Regions from separate parts of the Bacillus paramycoides genome, predicted to be linked through region 2. Evidence: a T-box and tRNA genes for the amino acid it is inferred to sense, from the RefSeq annotation. Region 2 holds a T-box; the other regions hold tRNA genes.
What was found. A T-box is a leader RNA that pairs with one kind of tRNA and senses whether it is charged. The one in region 2 lies ahead of tyrS (tyrosine--tRNA ligase), so its partner is inferred to be a tRNA-Tyr.
Positions count from the first base shown of each region.

Region 1: it encodes a tRNA-Tyr, which carries the amino acid that the T-box ahead of tyrS (tyrosine--tRNA ligase) is inferred to sense. The anticodon was not compared.
Region 3: it encodes a tRNA-Tyr, which carries the amino acid that the T-box ahead of tyrS (tyrosine--tRNA ligase) is inferred to sense. The anticodon was not compared.

Region 1 covers NZ_CP152427.1:154,112-158,488, reverse strand. The annotation lists gene rocF (arginase) at 1-357, opposite strand, end outside; gene AAG068_RS00940 (glycerate kinase) at 567-1,712, opposite strand; tRNA gene AAG068_RS00935 (tRNA-Ala) at 1,828-1,900, opposite strand; tRNA gene AAG068_RS00930 (tRNA-Gly) at 1,911-1,982, opposite strand; tRNA gene AAG068_RS00925 (tRNA-Lys) at 1,988-2,063, opposite strand; tRNA gene AAG068_RS00920 (tRNA-Gln) at 2,069-2,143, opposite strand; tRNA gene AAG068_RS00915 (tRNA-Tyr) at 2,209-2,292, opposite strand; tRNA gene AAG068_RS00910 (tRNA-Val) at 2,310-2,385, opposite strand; tRNA gene AAG068_RS00905 (tRNA-Glu) at 2,391-2,465, opposite strand; tRNA gene AAG068_RS00900 (tRNA-Thr) at 2,488-2,560, opposite strand; tRNA gene AAG068_RS00895 (tRNA-Asn) at 2,565-2,639, opposite strand; rRNA gene rrf (5S ribosomal RNA) at 2,649-2,764, opposite strand; rRNA gene AAG068_RS00885 (23S ribosomal RNA) at 2,851-4,377, opposite strand, start outside.
Region 2 covers NZ_CP152427.1:4,500,750-4,505,126, reverse strand. The annotation lists gene AAG068_RS23345 (maltose acetyltransferase domain-containing protein) at 1-3, shown strand, start outside; gene AAG068_RS23340 (hypothetical protein) at 70-525, shown strand; gene AAG068_RS23335 (RNA polymerase sigma factor) at 506-1,051, shown strand; gene AAG068_RS23330 (hypothetical protein) at 1,032-1,277, shown strand; T-box leader at 1,355-1,582, shown strand; gene tyrS (tyrosine--tRNA ligase) at 1,653-2,909, shown strand; gene AAG068_RS23320 (YjdJ family protein) at 2,987-3,289, opposite strand; gene AAG068_RS23315 (hypothetical protein) at 3,440-3,568, shown strand; gene rpsD (30S ribosomal protein S4) at 3,622-4,224, opposite strand.
Region 3 covers NZ_CP152427.1:528,595-532,971, reverse strand. The annotation lists gene AAG068_RS02830 (YebC/PmpR family DNA-binding transcriptional regulator) at 1-720, opposite strand; gene AAG068_RS02825 (DUF3884 family protein) at 1,070-1,390, shown strand; gene AAG068_RS02820 (hypothetical protein) at 1,502-1,630, opposite strand; tRNA gene AAG068_RS02815 (tRNA-Leu) at 1,728-1,809, opposite strand; tRNA gene AAG068_RS02810 (tRNA-Cys) at 1,820-1,890, opposite strand; tRNA gene AAG068_RS02805 (tRNA-Gly) at 1,905-1,979, opposite strand; tRNA gene AAG068_RS02800 (tRNA-Gln) at 1,985-2,059, opposite strand; tRNA gene AAG068_RS02795 (tRNA-His) at 2,123-2,198, opposite strand; tRNA gene AAG068_RS02790 (tRNA-Trp) at 2,218-2,291, opposite strand; tRNA gene AAG068_RS02785 (tRNA-Tyr) at 2,299-2,382, opposite strand; tRNA gene AAG068_RS02780 (tRNA-Thr) at 2,393-2,468, opposite strand; tRNA gene AAG068_RS02775 (tRNA-Phe) at 2,487-2,562, opposite strand; tRNA gene AAG068_RS02770 (tRNA-Asp) at 2,572-2,647, opposite strand; tRNA gene AAG068_RS02765 (tRNA-Met) at 2,651-2,727, opposite strand; tRNA gene AAG068_RS02760 (tRNA-Val) at 2,752-2,827, opposite strand; tRNA gene AAG068_RS02755 (tRNA-Glu) at 2,832-2,906, opposite strand; tRNA gene AAG068_RS02750 (tRNA-Ser) at 2,924-3,015, opposite strand; tRNA gene AAG068_RS02745 (tRNA-Asn) at 3,018-3,092, opposite strand; rRNA gene rrf (5S ribosomal RNA) at 3,101-3,216, opposite strand; rRNA gene AAG068_RS02735 (23S ribosomal RNA) at 3,318-4,377, opposite strand, start outside.

The DNA.
Region 1 (4,377 bases), 950 kb from region 2:
CCAAATAACACCTAAGTTTTTATAATGTTTTGCAACACCAGCTAATGTACCAATAGCAATACTATGGTCGCCACCTAATACAAGTGGAAAACGTCCTTCTTCTATAATATGATCCACCTTACTTGCTAATTCGTTACATACAGTTGCAACTTGTGTAAGGTTTCTTAAGCTTGTATTTACATCTATTTCTTTTTCTCTCTCTATACATATATCTCCCATATCTTTAACGTCATATCCAATTCCTTCGATTCTTTCAATTACACCTGCATAACGGATTGCGCTCGGCCCCATATCAACTCCACGACGCATTTGTCCTAAGTCCATTGGAACTCCAATAACTGAGATTTCTTTTTTCATAGATAGTATCCCCCTTTTGTGCCTTCACTAAATATTTTAAATCTTTTATATAGTCTGACTCAACTCGACATTTTTCTGTATGGATATACAAATTATTCACTTATATTTGCTTTAAAATCCAAATGTTAAGACTATTCTATGTATAAAGTTAACTTAATGAAATAACTACCATCATTATTATTAAATAATAATAAAAAACACTCCTACATTTAGAAGTGTTTTTCTGATGCTATTTTCCACACTAATGCAATATTCTTTGCTGTCATTTCAACATTCTCTTCTGCTACTTTATATGCCTCTTCTAATGTCATCGGACTCGCTGTAATACTAAATACTGCATCAATTCCTTTTCCATGGACAGCCGGATAATTAGGAGATACAGATCCTCCAATAGCGATAACAGGAATATAAAAACGCTTTGCACGCTCCGCAACACCTACAGGGGCCTTTCCATATGCTGTTTGTTCATCTATTCTACCTTCACCAGTTATAATTAAATCTGCTCCTTCTATATGCTTATCAAAATTTGTATAATCTAATACAATTTCAATTCCTCTCCGCAAGTTTCCCTTTAACACTGCAATAACAGCTGCTCCCATTCCTCCTGCAGCTCCTGCACCAGACATTTGAGATACGTCACAAGATAAGAATTGTTTAAAAATATGCGCATAATGCTTTAAATTCTCATCCAGCTCTTTCATCATCTCTGCATCCGCACCCTTTTGCCGTCCAAATACGAAAGATGCTCCTCTTATTCCAACTAACGGATTATCTACATCACATGCTGCTTCTATCTTTATATGCGCTAAACGGGAATCCATTTGGGAAAAATCAATAGCGACAATCGAATGTAACGTCCCTCCAGATGGATCTATGACTTCCCCTTCTCCATCTATAAACCTGACTCCTAAAGCCGACAACATACCCGCTCCACCATCATTTGTAGCACTTCCTCCAAGTCCTAAAATAATGTGCTCAGCTCCTTCGTCTAGTGCATGTAGTATAAGTTCTCCTGTTCCTTTCGTCGTTGTAATAAGTGGGTTTCGTTTTTCTACCGGAACATGTTGTAATCCTGATGCTGCTGCCATTTCAATAAACGCTGTCTTTTTATCTTTAGACATACCATAAAAGGCTTGTACGCTCTCTCTAAGCGGCCCTGTCACACGAAGTGATATAATACTTCCTCCTGTAGCATCAACAAGGGAATCAACCGTTCCTTCCCCTCCATCTCCAATCGGTATCTTTACATATTCTGCATTAGGGAAAATTGTCCCAAAACCTCTTTCTATAGCTTCACATACTTCTATAGCTTTTAAGCTTTCTTTATATGAATCAGATGCAATAACAACTTTCACAATTATCCCCTACCCTTTACTTTTACGTTTTCTTCATTTTAAACGACAAGTATGAAGGTTGTCTTTTCAAACACAAAAAAAGCTTACATCATATGATGTAAGCTTTTCTATTAGATGGAGCCTAGCGGGATCGAACCGCTGACCTCCTGCGTGCAAGGCAGGCGCTCTCCCAGCTGAGCTAAGGCCCCTTAGTAATTAAGCGGAAGACGGGATTCGAACCCGCGACCCCAACCTTGGCAAGGTTGTATTCTACCACTGAACTACTTCCGCGAAAATGGTGAGCCATGAAGGACTCGAACCTTCGACCCTCTGATTAAAAGTCAGATGCTCTACCAACTGAGCTAATGGCTCGTAAATGGCTGGGCTAGCTGGATTCGAACCAGCGCATGACGGAGTCAAAGTCCGTTGCCTTACCGCTTGGCTATAGCCCATTAATATTTACTAGTATGGTTATCTTTTCAAAAAAATAAACCCTCTCAGGTTATTTTAAAGAAAATGGTGGAGGGGGGCAGATTCGAACTGCCGAACCCGAAGGAGCGGATTTACAGTCCGCCGCGTTTAGCCACTTCGCTACCCCTCCGACATTTAAAATATATATGGTGGAGGATGACGGGATCGAACCGCCGACCCCCTGCTTGTAAGGCAGGTGCTCTCCCAGCTGAGCTAATCCTCCAAAAGTGGTGACCCGTACGGGATTCGAACCCGTGTTACCGCCGTGAAAGGGCGGTGTCTTAACCACTTGACCAACGGGCCAAAAATTGTAAAAATCTTCCCAAGCTTCCAACCGGGCTTGAACCGGTGACCTCTTCCTTACCATGGAAGTGCTCTACCAGCTGAGCTATGGAAGCATAATGGCTCCGCAGGTAGGACTCGAACCTACGACCGATCGGTTAACAGCCGATAGCTCTACCACTGAGCTACTGCGGAATAATATTAGCCTGGCAACGTCCTACTCTCACAGGGACAAGGTCCCAACTACCATCGGCGCTAGAGAACTTAACTTCCGTGTTCGGTATGGGAACGGGTGTGACCTCTCTGCCATCATTACCAGACTTTTATCATTATAAACATTTCTTTCGAAATGTCAAGAAGAAAATTATATATTCCTTCAAAACTAGATAACATTGCTTCATATTATATGGTTAAGTCCTCGATCTATTAGTATTCGTCAGCTCCACATGTCACCATGCTTCCACCTCGAACCTATCAACCTGATCATCTTTCAGGGATCTTACTAGCTTACGCTATGGGAAATCTCATCTTGAGGGGGGCTTCATGCTTAGATGCTTTCAGCACTTATCCCTTCCGCACATAGCTACCCAGCTATGCCCTTGGCAGAACAACTGGTACACCAGCGGTGCGTCCATCCCGGTCCTCTCGTACTAAGGACAGCTCCTCTCAAATTTCCTACGCCCACGACGGATAGGGACCGAACTGTCTCACGACGTTCTGAACCCAGCTCGCGTACCGCTTTAATGGGCGAACAGCCCAACCCTTGGGACCGACTACAGCCCCAGGATGCGATGAGCCGACATCGAGGTGCCAAACCTCCCCGTCGATGTGGACTCTTGGGGGAGATAAGCCTGTTATCCCCGGGGTAGCTTTTATCCGTTGAGCGATGGCCCTTCCATGCGGAACCACCGGATCACTAAGCCCGACTTTCGTCCCTGCTCGACTTGTAGGTCTCGCAGTCAAGCTCCCTTATGCCTTTGCACTCTACGAATGATTTCCAACCATTCTGAGGGAACCTTTGGGCGCCTCCGTTACACTTTAGGAGGCGACCGCCCCAGTCAAACTGCCCACCTGACACTGTCTCCCGGGTCGATAAGACCCGTAGGTTAGAATTTCAATACAGTCAGGGCGGTATCCCACCAGCGCCTCCACCGAAGCTAGCGCTCCGGTTTCAAAGGCTCCCGCCTATCCTGTACAAACTGTACCAAAATTCAATATCAGGCTACAGTAAAGCTCCACGGGGTCTTTCCGTCCTGTCGCGGGTAACCTGCATCTTCACAGGTACTATAATTTCACCGAGTCTCTGGTTGAGACAGTGCCCAAATCGTTACACCTTTCGTGCGGGTCGGAACTTACCCGACAAGGAATTTCGCTACCTTAGGACCGTTATAGTTACGGCCGCCGTTTACTGGGGCTTCAGTTCAGAGCTTCGCTTACGCTAACCCCTCTCCTTAACCTTCCAGCACCGGGCAGGTGTCACCCCCTATACTTCGCCTTACGGCTTCGCAGAGAGCTGTGTTTTTGCTAAACAGTCGCTTGGGCCTATTCACTGCGGCTTTCCGTTAAGAAAGCACCCCTTCTCCCGAAGTTACGGGGTCATTTTGCCGAGTTCCTTAACCAGAGTTCTCTCGCACACCTTAGGATTCTCTCCTCGCCTACCTGTGTCGGTTTGCGGTACAGGCACCTTTTATCTCGCTAGAAGCTTTTCTTGGCAGCGGGGAATCAAAGACTTCGCTCCATAAGGAGCTTCCCCATCACAGCTCAGCCTTCACGATAAGCGGATTTTCCTACTTATCAGCCTAACTGCTTGGACGTGCACAACCAATCGCACGCTTCTTCTATCCTTCTGCGTCCCTCCATTGCTCAAACGATAAAGAGGTGGTACAGGAATATCAACCTGTTGTCCATCGCCTACGCCTGTCGGCCTCGGCTT
Region 2 (4,377 bases):
TAATATTTGAACGAAGTGCCTTCCTCGTCTGTATACACTTATGAAAGAATAGATGAGGGAGGCTTTTTTATGTCTAATAAATTACTTCTTACTTTTGCTTTACTTGGAATTATAGTCGTATTTTCTTGTGGTTTACTATTACCGATGCCAATCGGATTTAAAGTATCAATGATTACAGCTGGGGTTATGATGATTGTTATGTTTTCCATCATTATTCCGTTTGATAGAAAACATATAGTACGGAAAAAAGGATATAAAATTGATTTTACAAAAACAAAAGTGTATTTTCGCTGGAATGTATTTGATACGATTTCGGCTTGTCTGGCAGTGTATGCATGCATTTGTGTGCAAGCATTAAATATTTTAGTTTCAACGGGACAGACAATACAAAACCCATATGTTCAATTTTTTACGAATCAATCACAAGTATGGATTATTGTCGCAAGTGTATATTTAATTTCCCGCATTTCATTAACGCTAAAAGGAATAAAGGAAATCAAAAATCATGGAGCAGATTGGGATTGAGGAGGAGCTCATGCTTGCATATCAAAGTGGAGATAAGCAGGCTGGGGAAAAACTATATGTTTTAATCAAACCAGCGCTATACACATTTTTATATCGATTTAATCGAGATGAACAATTAAGCATCGACCTTGTGCAAGATACGTTTTTGACGTTAGAGCGTAAGAAACATATGTATGAACTTGAAAAAGGCAAAATAAAAACGTATTTATTTCAAATTGGTTATCGTCTTATGATTAATAAATTAAATAGAAGAAAAAAGTGGCGTACGCTTTTGCCATTTTTAGTGCCGATTCAGGAAAAAGAATTTTCTTACGAAGATCGGCTCACAGTAAGAGAAGCAATTTTGAAAGTTCCGGAAGAACAGCGAGCTGTCCTTATTCTTTCTTATTATCATGATATGCAGCAAAAAGAAATTGCAGAGATATTAAACATTCCGATTGGAACAGTGAAGTCGAGACTTCATAACGGGATAAAGAAATTAAAACAATTGCTGGAGGTGGATGAAATTGAGCGAAAATCCCTTTAAGAGTGAATATAAATTAAAACAGCATTTAGATAGTGACCATGTAGAAATACCAGACTTTCCAAAAACGGTAAGTCGCTTCGATCGATTAATCGGATTTCTTGGTTCTCCAGCGAAAGATCCTGTGGAGGCTACGATTGGGAATGATTTATCGGTTGTATTTCATGTGTCGTTATTAGTTGGAGTTCCAATTCTTTCTCTTATTACGATACTCTTTGCGACGTTGTAAAGGATTGAGAAGAAGAGAAACCCGACCTCTATTTGACACGCCTATATAAATGATGGTATAAAGAAAAGTATATGAATAATTGAGCGTGGAAAGGGAGAAGTAGTGATCATTTCCCTGTTTTAGAGAGCTGATGGTCGGTGAAAATCAGCACATAGATGATCGCGAATTACGCCCCTAGAGCATCTTTTTTCGATTGAATGGTATTCAAAAGGGAAAAGACGGTGCTAAGCCGTTATGTAAATAAGGTGGTAGGCTTTTTGGCCTGCAACTAGGGTGGTAACGCGATAATCAAAATCGTCCCTTATTTCAAGGGGCGATTTTTTTATGTTTTCAACCTTCACGCCAGTAATGAACTTAAAGGAGAGTATGTAGGATATGGGTATTTTACAAGATCTTGAATTTCGCGGTCTAATTAATCAGCAAACAGATGCTGAGGGACTTGAGCAATTATTAGAAAAAGAAAGCGTTAAATTATACTGTGGTTTCGACCCGACAGCTGACAGCTTACACATCGGTCATATGTTACCAGTATTAATGTTACGTCGTTTCCAATTAGCTGGTCACCAACCGATTGCACTTGTTGGCGGTGGTACTGGTATGATCGGTGACCCAAGTGGTAAAAAAGCGGAGCGTACATTAAATACGAAAGGTACAGTTGCTTACTACACAGAAAGCATTAAAAACCAACTTTCAAACTTCTTAGAGTTTGAAAACGTGGACAACCCAGCAACAATGGCTAACAACTATGACTGGCTTGGTAACTTAGATGTCATTTCATTCTTACGCGATATCGGTAAAAACTTCGGTTTAAACTATATGTTAGCAAAAGATACAGTAGCATCTCGTTTAGATACTGGTATTTCATTCACTGAGTTTAGTTATATGATTTTACAATCATACGACTTCTTAAACTTATACCAAAACCATAATTGCCGCTTGCAAATCGGTGGTAGTGACCAATGGGGTAACATTACAGCTGGTCTTGAATTAATCCGTAAATCAGAAGAAGATGCGAAAGCATTCGGTTTAACAATTCCACTAGTTACGAAATCTGATGGTACGAAGTTTGGTAAAACAGAAGGCGGTGCAATTTGGTTAGACCCAGAGAAAACAACTCCTTACGAGTTCTACCAATTTTGGATTAACACAGATGACCGCGACGTTGTTAAATACTTAAAATACTTCACATTCTTATCTCATGAAGAAATTCTTGAGCTTGAGAAGCAAGTAGCTGAAGCACCAGAAAAACGTGCAGCACAAAAAGCATTAGGTGCAGAAATGACAAAACTTGTTCACGGCGAAGAAGCATTAGAGCAAGCGATTAAAATTTCAGCTGCATTATTCAGCGGTTCTGTAGCAGAACTGACTGCAAGCGAAATCGAACAAGGATTCAAAGACGTACCATCTGTAGAACGTACTGCAGAAGATACAGTATTAATCGACTTACTTGTAGAAAGCAAAATCTCTCCATCAAAACGTCAAGCACGTGAAGATGTAACGAACGGTGCAATCTACGTAAACGGTGAGCGTACACAAGCATTAGACTACGTTGTAACAGAAAACGACCGCATCGAAGGTAAATTCACAATCATTCGTCGCGGTAAAAAGAAATATTTTTTAATTCGTTACTAATTAGAAACGAATATAAACAAATAGTACCCCGAATTGTAGGCTGAAAAGTTTATGATTCGGGGTTTTTATGTATGAATTTAGATTACCTTACGAGTTCTTGTAAATAGAATATGAAGAATTAATACGAGCATATAAAGTAAGCTAATGAGCATAACAATAAATGCTACTGGATAAAATTTTGCCGCATATATAAAGAAATCGATTTGATAAATATCTTGGTAATTTGAAACGGTGCCTTTAAAGTAATTCGTAAACTTAGCGCTATATTTCCATTCATCAGGATTATCTATTAAATTACTCCCCTGATACCAATTAATAAGTGCGGAAGTAATAAACAGCATACATGTACTACCCAATTGAACCATTTGGTTTATTGTCAAAATGAATCAACCTCCTATTTTATGGTTATTATAGCGTGCATTCATATTTCTGTAACCTTTTTGTTGTAATCTCCTTTTCGAGTTCATACGGAAATCACATGTAAGCGGTATGATAAATGTATAACAACTAGAAAGGAGTGGTAAAACAAAATGTCACTAGAAGCGCTCATTATTTTTTCTTTGCTAAACGCGGGTCAGCTTGCAGAGAATTCGAAGGTGGATGTACATAAAGAGCAGAAAGATGCTTATGTATATGTTCAGAAAGAGGAAAATAAATAATTTTATTTTATATATAACGAAAAAAGCCAATCCACAGGATTGGCTTTTTGTCATTAACGAGAGTAGAACTCTACGATTAATGCTTCGTTGATTTCAGCTGGTAACTCAGAACGCTCAGCGTGACGAGTGTAAGTAGCTTCTAATTTGTCAGCATCGAAAGTTAAGTATTCTGGTACGAAGTTGTTAACTTCGATCGCTTCTTTAACAACAACAAGGTTGTTAGATTTTTCGCGAACGCTGATAGTTTGACCAGGTTTTACACGGTAAGATGGGATATCTACGCGAGCGCCATCAACCATGATGTGACCGTGGTTTACTAATTGGCGAGCTGCACGACGAGTGCGAGCTAAGCCCATACGGTAAACTAAGTTGTCAAGACGAGCTTCAAGAAGGATCATGAAGTTTTCGCCGTGCTTACCAGGCATTTTACCTGCTTGGTCAAATGTGCGACGGAATTGACGCTCAGTCATGCCGTACATGTGACGAAGTTTTTGTTTCTCTTGTAATTGTAAACCGTATTCTGAAAGTTTCTTACGTTGGTTAGGACCGTGAGGACCTGGTGCGTAAGGGCGTTTTTCTAATTCTTTTCCTGTGCCGCTTAGAGAGATTCCAAGACGACGAGACAGTTTCCAAGCTGGACCTGTATAACGAGCCATAGTTGACTCCTCCTTTAAAATGTTTTTATTTACGTAAAATAAAAACAGACGTAATCGATATTTACGGGCATTTTGTTTTCATGTACCTTCGCTCCAGCAGCAGGGAGTTACGAGATACACCTCCGTAGAGGAACAAAATACAAACGATAAACT
Region 3 (4,377 bases), 1.3 Mb from region 2:
TTATTCTCCTAAGTCTACGTTGTGGTAAACTTGTTGCACATCTTCTAGATCTTCTAACGCATCAACCATTTTTTCAAATTGCACTTGTGCATCTTCAGGAAGTGTTACATCACTTTGTGCAAGCATTGTTAATTCAGCAACTGTGAATTCTTCAACACCAGCATCTTTAAGTGCAGATTGTACTGCATGGAATTGATCAGGCTCAGCATACACGATAACAGCATCTTCTTCTTCAAGAATATCACGTGCATCCACATCTGCTTCCATTAAAATTTCAAGCACTTCATCTGATGTTTTCCCTTCAAGACCGATAACAGCTGTCGCATCAAACATGTAAGCTACAGAACCGTTTACACCCATGTTACCACTGTTTTTGCTAAATGCAGCTCGTACATCTGCTGCAGTACGGTTTACGTTATTCGTAAGTGTATCTACAATTACCATAGATCCATTTGGTCCGAATCCTTCATAACGAAGCTCATCATAATTTTCTTCTGAACCGCCTTTTGCTTTTTCAACTGCACGATCGATAATTGTTCTTGGAACATTATATGTTTTCGCACGTTCCAATACAACTCTAAGCGCTTGGTTTGATTCTGGATCTGGCTCGCCTTGTTTTGCCGCCACATAAATTTCACGTCCAAATTTCGCGTATATACGGCTAGTATTTGCATCTTTTGATGCTTTTTTATCCTTAATATTATTCCATTTACGACCCATACTTTCCACTCTCTTTCCCGTTTTAAATCTACATAAAAATATTAATATGAAATATAATGTGTATTCAACACATTTTTAAAAGAAATATAAAAAGTTCATCTTTAATTCATATTACAGACATAATATAAATCACTATCATTTTGTTCTTTCGACAAGTTATATTATACATGAATTCCTACGTTTATTACGAATTTTAGAAGCACATAGTATAATTTAACAAAAAAACTCTAACTTTTCTGTTAGAGTTTTTTATATCGCCGATACCTATTTCCATAATATCACTATAATTACTTTCTATTGTTGTATAATTAAAATAAGAAAAAATTTAAAGGGGAAATGGGGGAGAATTATGACACATTCAAACGAAAAAAACACACATGCTCTTAAAGGAATAGGAGAAAAGCTAAACCCAACTATCTATCAAGTGAGATTGATGAAATTAGATGAACCAATTCGATTTGAGTCGTTTCCTGAATTAAAGGAATTAGGAGACTGGTTGAGCACTTCAACGCAAATGTGGGCGTGCCACTCAACTATGTACAAGTACAACAGAGCAGAGTTTGAAAAGAGGTTTTTAGAAATTACAAACTTAACCGTTGATAATGTACTAATATCTACTGGTGGTGTCGGATTTAACTTCATGTCACCGGGGTGGAGAAATTCTCTCTAGAGTGCTCAAAAAGAATATTGTATATCCAATATTCCGATGGCATTTTATAGAATAATGGAATGAACAGGATAAAAATGAATATTCGTTTTTATCCTGTTCATTTTTCGTAGTTTACTCCAACTGTATCGCATGGGCTTTCATAGAGAAAAAATTTAATGCTTCTTCATCAATGGTTACATACGGCGATTTCTTTGCCAATTTTAATTCTGCTTCTAGTAATAATGTTCTACGTTTACCCACCGCACACGACCTTTTTAGTGCTTATTTTACCGTCTAATGAAAACATAAAAAAGCTCTATACAATTAGTATAGAGCTTTTTTATTACGCCGTTCGTGATACCGATGGTCGGGGTCGAACCGACACTCCCGAAGGAACACGATTTTGAGTCGTGCGCGTCTGCCAATTCCGCCACATCGGCACAAAAGAAAAGGCGGCAACCGGATTTGAACCGGTGATAAAGGTTTTGCAGACCTCTGCCTTACCACTTGGCTATGCCGCCATATAAAATTTTACTGGAGCGGAAGACGGGATTCGAACCCGCGACCCCAACCTTGGCAAGGTTGTATTCTACCACTGAACTACTTCCGCAAAAATGGCTGGGCTAGCTGGATTCGAACCAGCGCATGACGGAGTCAAAGTCCGTTGCCTTACCGCTTGGCTATAGCCCATCGAATTCCTACTTAATTATATGTAAGTATCCATTAGATTATTTGTAATTTTTAAAATAAAAATGGGGCGACTGATGGGAATCGAACCCACGAATGCCGGAGCCACAATCCGGTGCGTTAACCACTTCGCCACAACCGCCATGTTGTGTAAATATATTTGGCAGGGGCAGTAGGAATCGAACCCACACTGGAGGTTTTGGAGACCTCAGTTCTACCTTTAAACTATGCCCCTATGCAAATGGTGGAGGGGGGCAGATTCGAACTGCCGAACCCGAAGGAGCGGATTTACAGTCCGCCGCGTTTAGCCACTTCGCTACCCCTCCGAAACTTACATGGTGCCGGCTAGAGGACTTGAACCCCCAACCTACTGATTACAAGTCAGTTGCTCTACCAATTGAGCTAAGCCGGCGTATATGATTAAGATAAATGGTGGCTCGGGACGGAATCGAACCGCCGACACGAGGATTTTCAGTCCTCTGCTCTACCGACTGAGCTACCGAGCCTTATTAAAATGGCGGTCCCGACCGGGGTCGAACCGGCGATCTCCTGCGTGACAGGCAGGCATGTTAACCACTACACCACGGGACCATTTGGTTGCGGGGACAGGATTTGAACCTGCGACCTTCGGGTTATGAGCCCGACGAGCTACCGTGCTGCTCCACCCCGCGATAATACTATTCATATAATTTATATGGTGGAGGATGACGGGATCGAACCGCCGACCCCCTGCTTGTAAGGCAGGTGCTCTCCCAGCTGAGCTAATCCTCCAAAGTGGTGACCCGTACGGGATTCGAACCCGTGTTACCGCCGTGAAAGGGCGGTGTCTTAACCACTTGACCAACGGGCCAAATATTATAAATCCTATGGCGGAGAGCAAGGGATTCGAACCCTTGATACGCTTATGACGTATACACGATTTCCAATCGTGCTCCTTCGGCCAACTCGGACAGCTCTCCAATGGCTCCGCAGGTAGGAATCGAACCTACGACCGATCGGTTAACAGCCGATAGCTCTACCGCTGAGCTACTGCGGAATAATATTGCCTGGCAACGTCCTACTCTCACAGGGACAAGGTCCCAACTACCATCGGCGCTAGAGAGCTTAACTTCCGTGTTCGGTATGGGAACGGGTGTGACCTCTCTGCCATCATTACCAGACATTATTCTTTTGAGACAATCATTATTATAACTTATTTTCTTTAAAAGTCAACAAGTTTTTTTATGTTCTCTCAAAACTAGATAACATTGCTTCATATTATATGGTTAAGTCCTCGATCTATTAGTATTCGTCAGCTCCACATGTCACCATGCTTCCACCTCGAACCTATCAACCTGATCATCTTTCAGGGATCTTACTAGCTTACGCTATGGGAAATCTCATCTTGAGGGGGGCTTCATGCTTAGATGCTTTCAGCACTTATCCCTTCCGCACATAGCTACCCAGCTATGCCCTTGGCAGAACAACTGGTACACCAGCGGTGCGTCCATCCCGGTCCTCTCGTACTAAGGACAGCTCCTCTCAAATTTCCTACGCCCACGACGGATAGGGACCGAACTGTCTCACGACGTTCTGAACCCAGCTCGCGTACCGCTTTAATGGGCGAACAGCCCAACCCTTGGGACCGACTACAGCCCCAGGATGCGATGAGCCGACATCGAGGTGCCAAACCTCCCCGTCGATGTGGACTCTTGGGGGAGATAAGCCTGTTATCCCCGGGGTAGCTTTTATCCGTTGAGCGATGGCCCTTCCATGCGGAACCACCGGATCACTAAGCCCGACTTTCGTCCCTGCTCGACTTGTAGGTCTCGCAGTCAAGCTCCCTTATGCCTTTGCACTCTACGAATGATTTCCAACCATTCTGAGGGAACCTTTGGGCGCCTCCGTTACACTTTAGGAGGCGACCGCCCCAGTCAAACTGCCCACCTGACACTGTCTCCCGGGTCGATAAGACCCGTAGGTTAGAATTTCAATACAGTCAGGGCGGTATCCCACCAGCGCCTCCACCGAAGCTAGCGCTCCGGTTTCAAAGGCTCCCGCCTATCCTGTACAAACTGTACCAAAATTCAATATCAGGCTACAGTAAAGCTCCACGGGGTCTTTCCGTCCTGTCGCGGGTAACCTGCATCTTCACAGGTACTATAATTTCACCGAGTCTCTGGTTGAGACAGTGCCCAAATCGTTACACCTTTCGTGCGGGTCGGAACTTACCCGACAAGGAATTTCGCTACCTTAGGACCGTTATAGTTACGGCCGCCGTTTACTGGGGCTTCAGTTCAGAGCTTCGCTTACGCTAACCCCTCTCCTTAACCTTCCAGCAC